One region of the Paenibacillus marchantiae genome, then DNA from elsewhere that is predicted to be linked to it. Evidence: predicted binding sites of a transcription regulator. Region 1 holds the regulator's gene; each other region holds the start of a gene.
The links. Region 1 encodes CtsR, which represses protease genes until heat stress. Its sites were predicted from a motif close to ATGGTCAATAAAGGTCAAACA; they were not measured.

Region 1 (3,255 bases):
ATCATTCAGCATTCATTTATAAAAATGCTCTATTATATAAAAGCCGCAATGCGGCGTGAAACCTTTATAAACAACTATTGAACAACCTAGGATTGATTGGCTGCACTGATCGTATCACGGATCAACTGAGCCCGATATATGTCACGCTCATCTGTCCGCATGTCTTCCCCAAATGTTTTCTGCAAAAAGCCCGGCTGCGTCATCACATTCAACTCGTTCATCACGGTAATGGACAAGCCGTCCAACAATCCGAGATCTACACCAAGTCGAACATCAGACAGACGCTGTGCAGCTTCCTTCGAATCAACGATGGCTGCATGGGACAAAATGCCGTAAGAACGCATAACCCTGTCGGTAATCCGCAATCTGGAGTCGGTAATTAACCGTTCTCTGGCGGTACGCTCATGCCCAATCATCTGTAACACAACACTATGCAGGTTATCGATGACTTCTTGTTCCGTCTGCCCCAGTGTGATCTGGTTCGAGATCTGGAACAGGTTACCCATCGCCTCACTGCCTTCACCGTAAATTCCCCGTACAGTCAGTCCGACTTGGGATACTGCGGTTAGAATCCGGCCAATCTGCTGTGTCATCACCAGAGCGGGCAGATGCATCATGACAGATGCTCTTACACCTGTACCTACATTCGTAGGACAGCTGGTTAAATATCCTCTGCGGTCATCAAAAGCATAATCCACATGCGCTTCAAAAGCATCATCTATGGCGGAAGCTTTCTCCCAGGCTTCTTTCACCTGGAACCCCGGATAGAGGCACTGGATACGAAGATGATCCTCTTCATTAATCATAATACTGACAGATTCATCCTCACTGAGAATAACAGCACCATTTCTGGATTCGTTCGCAAGACTGGGACTGATCAAATGCTTCTCCACCAGCACCCGTTTGTCAAGGTCATCGATATCAATCAGATCCAGGGTATGAAAATCTCCAAAAGCATGAACGTCATCGTATTGAAGTACTTCGCTCAGCTTATTCAGCACTTCTTCCGATTGCTCATTGGAAGCCAGCATCGGAAACGGATAATGCTGCAGGTTGCGTGCGATCCGGACTCGGCTGCTAATGACGATTTCGGAATCAGCCGCATCACTACGCATCCAGTCGCTGAGCGCCTTCTCTGTAAAACGCAGATTAGGCATTACGCATCCCTCCTACTCATCACAAACTTTACTCCTGAGCTATTTCTTTTTCAAGTTCCCTGATCTGATCACGAATTTGAGCGGCTTCTTCAAACTCCTCTTGCGTTATGCTCTCCTGAAGATCCCGTTTCAGATCAGCAATCTGTCTTTTGACCTTGATGCGACCACCAGCCCGTGCAGGCACTTTACCCACGTGGGAAGTGCTACCGTGAACCCGTTTAAATAGTGGGTCCAAACGACTGTCAAAATATTTATAACAAGAACTACAGCCAAAGCGGCCGATTTTGCTAAACTGTGAATAGGTCATGCCGCATTCTTCACAACGAAGGGATTGCGCAGGTGTTGCTCCCGCACTGCCATTCTTGCCTGAGGGTTCAAAATCAAGCAACCCGGACAATAAGTTATGAATGGAAAATCCGTTGGATGTTCCGGGAATCATTTCCCCTTTTTCACGAGCACATGACTCACAAATATGGAATTCCGTCTTCTCTCCGTTCACGATCTTCGTGAAATGGAGTGTTGCCGGACGGTTGTTGCATTCTTGGCACAGCACAATGATGTACCCCCTTGATCCCGATAGTTTTCATTTACCGAGCAAAGATATTAACATCGCCTTTAACATTCTGGCACGAATTTGATCCCGGTAAGGAAGTTTGACCAATATAATCTCTCTCGATACAGCTGCCCGCATCAACCCGGCTTCCCTTTTGCTTAAGAAACGTGCTTCTTCCAGTTGGTAGATCAGACCTTCGGCAGCTGTCTGCCCGATCTCATCTCCAATACTATGGTGCAAATGGTTATGCAGAGCCGAGTGAGCCGGCAATTCAATCCGCTGTATGCGAACATAACCGCCGCCGCCACGTTTACTCTCTACAAGGTAACCTTTTTCGAGTGTAAATCGGGTGCTGATGACATAATTGATCTGGGAAGGCACACATGAAAATTGATCAGCCAGATCATTACGTTGAATTTCGACCAATCCTTCGGGACTTTCATGCAAAATACTCTTCAGATATTGTTCGATAATATCAGAGATATTACGCATCCACTCATCCTCCACTGTCTGAAACGTTAAGTCAATAAGGACCCACACGCCCCTACAGAGTACACCTTCTCAACCCATTTAACCAATCAAGGAAACAGCGAAACTGATCTTCAACGGTCTTTAACAGGAGAGCGAAGGACGCTCGAAGGTCCTTTAATATTGCTTTTATCCGCTGATGTGTACTACCTTCAATATGGCTCCCACCACCGGATTGCAGAAAGAAAGCTACGTAAGTATTTAACCTTTAGTTGACTTTGACTTTCTTTGACTTTATATACATTATAGCATATTTTGTGGTTTTGCCAAGAGGGAGCACTATTCATTTTTTACGATTTTACACGAAATATTCGGCTGACACAAAAAAACCTCTCCAAAATAGCTGGAGAAGTCCATTTGTCTCACACTAGCATCGTAATGCTATACAAGTTAAGTCTATGAAATTGATCCTAAAATACTCGTTACTCTATGAGGATCAGAAAAAATCAAGTAAATACGTTTCCCGTTCAGGAATCGCTTGCTCCAAAGCCTTAATCGCTCCATTCGGTCCTTCAATTCTACCTATTTGAGCCATCTCTGCGGGCCTACGATACCCCATCAGCATTGCGGTGAGCGCCTGTATGTCTACTTTAACAGTCTGATCTTTAGCTGCCGACTCAGATGTTTTCCATATCGAAGCTGTACCATTCATCGCCACATTCAACTGCCATACCCCTTCATTCCATGGTGCATGGGCATCCTCTACCTGGAGATTAATCTGTACTGGTGAGTCTGGGCTCGCAAAAGGATACTGTGAAATAAATTGTTCTACACTCACAATACGTGCCATGAAGAAAGGTACAATTTCCTGCTGAATCCGCGGATTATCTAATTGAAAAGCAAGCATATCACTGGCTGGTGCCTGTAAAGTGACTTCCTCAATCATGGAATCATGGTTGGCAATAAAGGTCCACAAACCTTGTCTTGTCTCTTCATTCAGATAAATGATCTCTTTAATGGTAAACTTTCTTTCCTTAACCTCATATAAAACATAGCCTTTTGCTTTACCAGCTTCAT
Region 2 (3,255 bases), 980 kb from region 1:
AGCTATCAACAAGGTGCTGAAAGATGAAGTCGATGCTTTTGTAGCAGATCTCAAAAAACAAACTAAGGAATTTGGTGACGCAGCAGCGAACCGTCCATATGCATTTGAGAGTTCTTATGTCGTGACATACAACGAAAATGGTGTGCTTGGACTCATTACGCAAAGTTATCAGGACTATGCAGGTGCACATGGCATGACTTTCCGTTCAGGTCACACCTTTGCTCTGGATTCCGGCAAGGAATTGAGTCTGGATGATGTAATTCAAAATAACAAAACTGTGCGTCAGACAGTAAGCAAAAAAGTCGGAGATCAGCTTAAAGCTAGCGGTGGTTACCTTGAAGGCTATAAAGGCCTGAATAAAGATCAGGATTTCTATGTAACACCAACAGGTGTAGTTGTATTCTTCCAGTTGTATGAGTATACAGCTTATGCGGAAGGCTTCCCAGAATTTCCGTTCACATACAAAGAGTTGCTTCCTAAAGGCACAGAGCCGTTCAGTGGCTTAACAGCAAACAAGTAAAGTATTAGATTTTCATTTCGTTGAAATGATGGCTAATAGCGTATGCGTATGCTCGGTTCGTAAATGTATCTTTAGTATTAGTGTTGGGCTTATTGCTAGCGTAACGCTATGAGAGTTAAAGTGAATCAATTAAATATGTATCATGCACTTTTAAATTATCTTCAAAAAAAGGACGCCCTCGTCATATTGACGAGAGCGTCCTTTTTTCATATATCCAACTCAACTGGGCGTTGCCGTTTGAGTTGGATATATGGTTTATCCGTTTAATTGGCGATTCGCCTCGGCTTAGATGCCTTGGGAACCTACGTTTTCAATAACTTTATCGATGATACCGTAATCGGCAGCTTCAGCAGCGCTCATAAAGTAGTCACGATCTGTATCTTTCTCAATACGCTCCAGCGGTTGGCCTGAGCGCTCAGCGATGATGCGGTTCAACGTATCACGCATTTTCAGGATGCGGCGGGCACGAATTTCGATGTCCGAAGCTTGACCTTGCGCACCACCAAGTGGTTGGTGAATCATGATTTCGCTGTTAGGCAATGCAAAACGTTTACCTTTGGCACCTGCATTCAACAGGAATGCACCCATCGAAGCCGCCATACCTACACAGATGGTAGATACATCCGGTTTGATGAATTGCATAGTATCGTAAATCGCCATACCGGCTGTAATGGAGCCGCCTGGGCTATTGATGTATAAGTGAATGTCTTTCTCCGGATCTTCCGCAGTAAGGAACAACATCTGTGCCATGATGGAATTCGCCACAACGTCATTTACATCACTGCCAAGGAAGATGATACGATCCTTCAGCAATCTGGAATAGATGTCATAGGCGCGCTCACCGCGGTTGCTCTGTTCAACGACCATTGGAATATAACTCACGTGAAAAACCTCCTCAGAAATGTAAATGTTAATTGGTGTTATATATAAACTGTTACCGTATTACCCACATCATAAACAATTCCAAACAAAAAGTCAAAGAAAGTCAAACTAAGTTTGAAAAAAAAAGAAACCTATTCGGTTTCATTGGTTAAGAGTGTTATGAGCTACTAATTAAGAATGGCGCGCCCGCCAAGAATCGAACTTGGATCTCAGGCTTCGGAGGCCTACGTCATATCCATTGGACCACGGGCGCACATTGATTATTGCTGCAAACATAGTTGCATAAAAGCAGTTTTGAAATAGAAGCTTCAAATATGTGACAGCAATAATGATTATAGCTCATGAGTAATTTAATTGCAAGCTGATGTTCGCTGTTTTGGTTTGGAATACCCTGAAATTGATCATGATGAAAATAAGTGGATAAAGAGCGCAAATAGGTAAATGCTAAAAGAGGTTTTGGACATGCCATATGAAAAACCATAGCAAGCAATATGTAGATGAGAATTTTACTTTGCTTCTATATATGGTGTCGAACAGGTTGTTCTCGATCATAGTAGATTGACATTGTGAAAATAAGCGCGTACAAACGCCTGAAACGTGTCGATTTAACGCTTCGAAACACTTGCATGTCACGTCAGTTTTAGGTAGAATAGACGTGGGACTTAAAAAGTTAACCCGGGACGTTTTGGGGCCATGAAAGAAAGCTTGGAACGAGAAGCTTGCGGGAGTGGAAAGCATGCGAACGATTTTAGAAGTGCAAAAGCAGCTTCTGCCTGATCTCATGGATGTCTTGAAGAAGAGGTATACGATTCTGCACCAGATCATGTTATCGGATGTGATCGGACGAAGAACGTTAGCTAATTCCATGCAGATGACCGAGCGGGTTCTGAGGGCTGAAACCGATTTGTTAAAGGCTCAGGGACTTATTGAAATTGACAGTGCAGGCATGAAGATCAGTGAGGCAGGGCATGAATTGCTGCAGCAGTTGGAACCCGTCGCCAAAGAGCTGTTCGGATTATCCGAACTGGAAGAGCGCATCAAGCAAGCCTACGGTCTGCAAAAGGTAGTTGTGGTTCCTGGTGATTCGGACATTTCTCCATTTGCCAAACGGGAACTGGGTAGAGCCGGAGCGAAGGCTCTGGGTAATATTATGACTGATAACGATGTTGTCGCCGTAACTGGCGGTTCAACAACGGCTGGAGTTGCAGAGCAACTGACTCCGCCAACATCGCTGAAAGGTGTCTGGTTTGTGCCGGCACGCGGTGGGCTGGGAGAAAGCCTCGAAATTCAGGCCAATACGATTGCATCCACGATGGCAAAACGGGTAGGGGCCCAATACAAACTCCTGCATGTACCGGATTTGCTTAGTGATCATGCCTACGAATCACTAATCCAGGACCCAAGTGTTCAGGAGATTCTGCAGCTGATTCGAAAATCGCGGATCGTCATTCATGGAATCGGTGATGCCGTAGAGATGGCACGGCGCCGTAAACTTGCGACAGAGATCATAGATGAACTTCAGGCGCAAGGGGCCGTATCTGAATCCTTCGGTTATTACTTTAATGATCAGGGTGAGGTGGTACACACCATGCTTACGCTGGGCATGCGACTCCAGGATATTGAACGAACCGATGTCGTGATCGGAATTGCAGGTGGCAAAAGCAAAGCTGCTGCTATTCACTCCGTGCTGCGATTTGGCCAGGAAGATATTCTGATTATTGACGAGGCTGCTGCCGAAGTCATCGTTGCCGAAATGGAATAAGAGTTTACTTTTCACCACAACCATTGTTGTCTTTACGGACTTCACGGTCTGTCTTGAATATATAAGTTTCATAAAAAAAATTAATCAAAAC
Region 3 (3,255 bases), 560 kb from region 1:
GAGACATGAATTCGCCTTCTGCCAGGAGTGGAGAACTGACAAGTCTATATTTCAGTGTTGAAACGGAATATTCGCCTTTAGTTAGGCACTTTCTTCCTGCTTGTCGTCCTTGGATTGGCTCAGTTCAGGCACGACTCTCTTCTCAACGACCTCTTCGGTAATGACACAGTTCGTAACATCATCACGGGAAGGCACTTCGTACATAATCTCAAGCATAATGCCCTCGATGATTGCACGTAGTCCACGTGCACCCGTGTTACGTTTAATGGCTTCCTTCGCAATCGCCAGCAATGCTCCTGGTTCGAACACCAGATTCACATTATCCAGCTCAAGCAGTTTTTGGTACTGTTTCGTAAGCGCATTTTTTGGCTCGGAAAGAATCCGTACCAATGTGTCTTCGTCCAGTGGCTCCAAAGTGGAGATAACTGGCAAACGGCCTACAAATTCCGGAATCAGACCGAATTTCAGCAAGTCTTCCGGCAATACCATACCCAGATATTCACCTGGTTTAAGATCTTTTTGTTCCGCAACGGTATTAAAGCCGATGACTTTTTTACCGATCCGGCGTTTAATCATTTGCTCGAGACCATCAAAGGCACCGCCACAAATGAACAAGATGTTGGTGGTATCAATCTGGATGAATTCCTGATGTGGATGCTTACGACCACCTTGTGGTGGTACAGAAGCTACAGTTCCTTCCAGGATTTTCAAGAGCGCTTGTTGAACACCTTCACCCGATACATCACGAGTAATGGATGGGTTCTCGGATTTACGCGCTACTTTATCAATTTCATCGATATAAATAATGCCGCGCTCTGCTTTTTCCACATCATAATCAGCAGCTTGAATCAGCTTGAGCAGAATGTTCTCTACATCTTCGCCGACATAACCCGCTTCCGTCAATGAAGTTGCATCAGCAATAGCAAAAGGAACATTAAGGATTTTGGCCATCGTTTGCGCAAGCAACGTTTTACCAGAACCCGTAGGTCCTAACAGCAAAATATTACTTTTTTGCAATTCAACATCCTCAATCTTACTTTGTGTGTTGATCCGTTTATAGTGATTGTAAACCGCTACAGACAAAGATTTCTTCGCCTGATCCTGACCAATGACGTACTGGTCAAGAATGTCGCGGATTTCTTTCGGTTTTGGAATATCTTTGAGGTCCAGTTCTTCGTCATGACCGAGCTCTTCCTCTACGATTTCAGTGCACAGTTCGATACATTCATCACAAATGTAAACGCCCGGTCCAGCGACCAGCTTGCGCACCTGTTCCTGAGATTTACCGCAAAAAGAGCATTTCAACTGCCCTTTCTCATCGTTAAATTTAAACATGAAACCACCCCTTTAGGAATTGATCGGTCTGCTGAGCACCTGGTCAATAATGCCGTACGTTTTGGCTTCTTCAGCACTCATGAAAAAGTCACGGTCTGTGTCCCGCTCGATTTTCTCAAGGGGTTGACCTGTACGATCGACGTATATTTGATTCAGTTTCTGACGTGTTTTAATAATCCATTCTGCGTGAATTTTGATATCCGCAGCCTGTCCTTGAACGCCGCCAAGCGGCTGATGAATCATCACTTCGCTGTTAGTCAGCGCATATCGTTTACCAGGAGCTCCGGCTGTCAGCAATAACGAGCCCATGCTTGCTGCCATACCTACGCAAATGGTCGATACATCCGGCTTGATATATTGCATCGTATCGTATATACCCATCCCTGCGGTGACAGAACCACCAGGTGAATTAATGTACAAACTTATATCCTTCTCAGGATCGTCGGCTGCCAAAAACAAAAGCTGCGCTATGACAAGATTGGCTACATCGTCATCAATCGCACTGGTTAAAAAGATAATGCGATCCTTCAGCAAACGCGAATATATATCGTAAGACCGCTCGCCTCGATTGGTTTGTTCAACAACCATTGGCACCAGACTCATGAGACCAACCTCTTTTCTACATGTAATTAGACATAGGCTACCTGTAAAGCAAACCCAAATTCATTCTAACACGTTCCTGTGACAATGTCATTTTTCACAAGTGGTGTAAAGACGGAGTAAGTTTACTTTTTTGCCTGATCATATTTAACCATGTTTTCTATGTATGTGCAAATCGGAGCAATCCTATGCCGTTTCACCTTTTTTTTATTTGCAGGAGAACCATAGGACCTTGAATATGCATAACCAATGCCACAACGAAATCCATCCATATTATTACTGAATCCTCTATAAAATGGATGCCATAATTTAAAAATAAGGCACGCAATGATTCACGTGCCTTATCGTTTATTCAGCTGTTCATTACGTAACAGCTTGTCTTATTTTTCGTCAGCTTCTGCAGCAACTTCTTCAGCTGGAGCTTCAACAGCTTCAACGACTTTGCTGTTCTCAACGAGAACATCGATCGTTTTACGCAGTTTCACTTCATCACGAAGGCTGTCCAGGGAACCATTACCCTCGAGAATGCCACGAATCTCTTCAGCAGGACGCTTGTAAGACTCAGCCATTTTTTCGAGTTCTTGGTTAACTTCTTCGTCAGACACTTCGATGTTTTCCGCTTTACCAACGGCTTCAAGAACCAAGTTGTTGCGAACACGTTTGGAAGCATCTTCCTGCATTTGTCCTCTCAGGTCAGCTTGTGTTTGACCAGAGAAGCTCAGGAACATTTCCAGGTTCATACCTTGGTTGCGCAGACGGTTGTCGAAATCACGCATCATGTTTTGTACTTCGCTCTCAACCATTGCAGAAGGAATATCCACTTCAGCATTTTCAGCCACTTTTTCTACAACAGCATTTTCTTGAGCTGCTTTGGCTTCATCTGCTTTGCGGGATTCCAATTGCGTTTTCAGATCAGCTTTGTACTCTTCAAGCGTATCGAATTCGCTAACATCTTTTGCAAACTCGTCATCCAGTTCAGGAAGTTGTTTACGTTTGATTTCATGTACTTTCACTTTAAATACCGCTTTTTTGCCAGCCAGTTCAGCTGCATGGTAGCTCTCAGGGAAAGTTACTTCAACGTCTTTGAAGTCGCCTGTGGACAGACCCACAACCTGCTCTTCAAATCCTGGGATGAATGTGTTGGAACCAAGTTCCAGGGAATAACCCTCAGCTTGTCCACCTTCGAAAGGTACACCATCAACGGAACCGTCAAAGTCGATTACAGCAACGTCGCCGTTTTGTGCGGAACCTTCGTCGATAACAACGAGTTCTGCGTGACGTTGTTGAAGACGCTCGAGCTCTTCAGTCACTTCTACATCC

Region 2: a site for CtsR is predicted at 1,492-1,512, ahead of clpP (ATP-dependent Clp endopeptidase proteolytic subunit ClpP). Genes of this name have one in related genera too.
Region 3: a site for CtsR is predicted at 2,128-2,148, ahead of clpP (ATP-dependent Clp endopeptidase proteolytic subunit ClpP). Genes of this name have one in related genera too.

What each region holds. Positions count from the first base shown of each region.
Region 1 is NZ_CP118270.1:353,365-356,619, forward strand. It holds gene PTQ21_RS01860 (protein-arginine kinase McsB) at 87-1,157, opposite strand; gene PTQ21_RS01865 (protein-arginine kinase activator protein McsA) at 1,186-1,710, opposite strand; gene PTQ21_RS01870 (CtsR family transcriptional regulator) at 1,741-2,202, opposite strand; gene PTQ21_RS01875 (GNAT family N-acetyltransferase) at 2,675-3,255, opposite strand, start outside.
Region 2 is NZ_CP118270.1:1,329,704-1,332,958, forward strand. It holds gene PTQ21_RS06075 (PdaC/SigV domain-containing protein) at 1-520, shown strand, start outside; gene clpP (ATP-dependent Clp endopeptidase proteolytic subunit ClpP) at 806-1,402, opposite strand; tRNA gene PTQ21_RS06085 (tRNA-Arg) at 1,581-1,655, opposite strand; gene PTQ21_RS06090 (sugar-binding transcriptional regulator) at 2,139-3,164, shown strand.
Region 3 is NZ_CP118270.1:6,774,611-6,777,865, forward strand. It holds gene clpX (ATP-dependent protease ATP-binding subunit ClpX) at 82-1,335, opposite strand; gene clpP (ATP-dependent Clp endopeptidase proteolytic subunit ClpP) at 1,348-1,938, opposite strand; gene tig (trigger factor) at 2,316-3,255, opposite strand, start outside.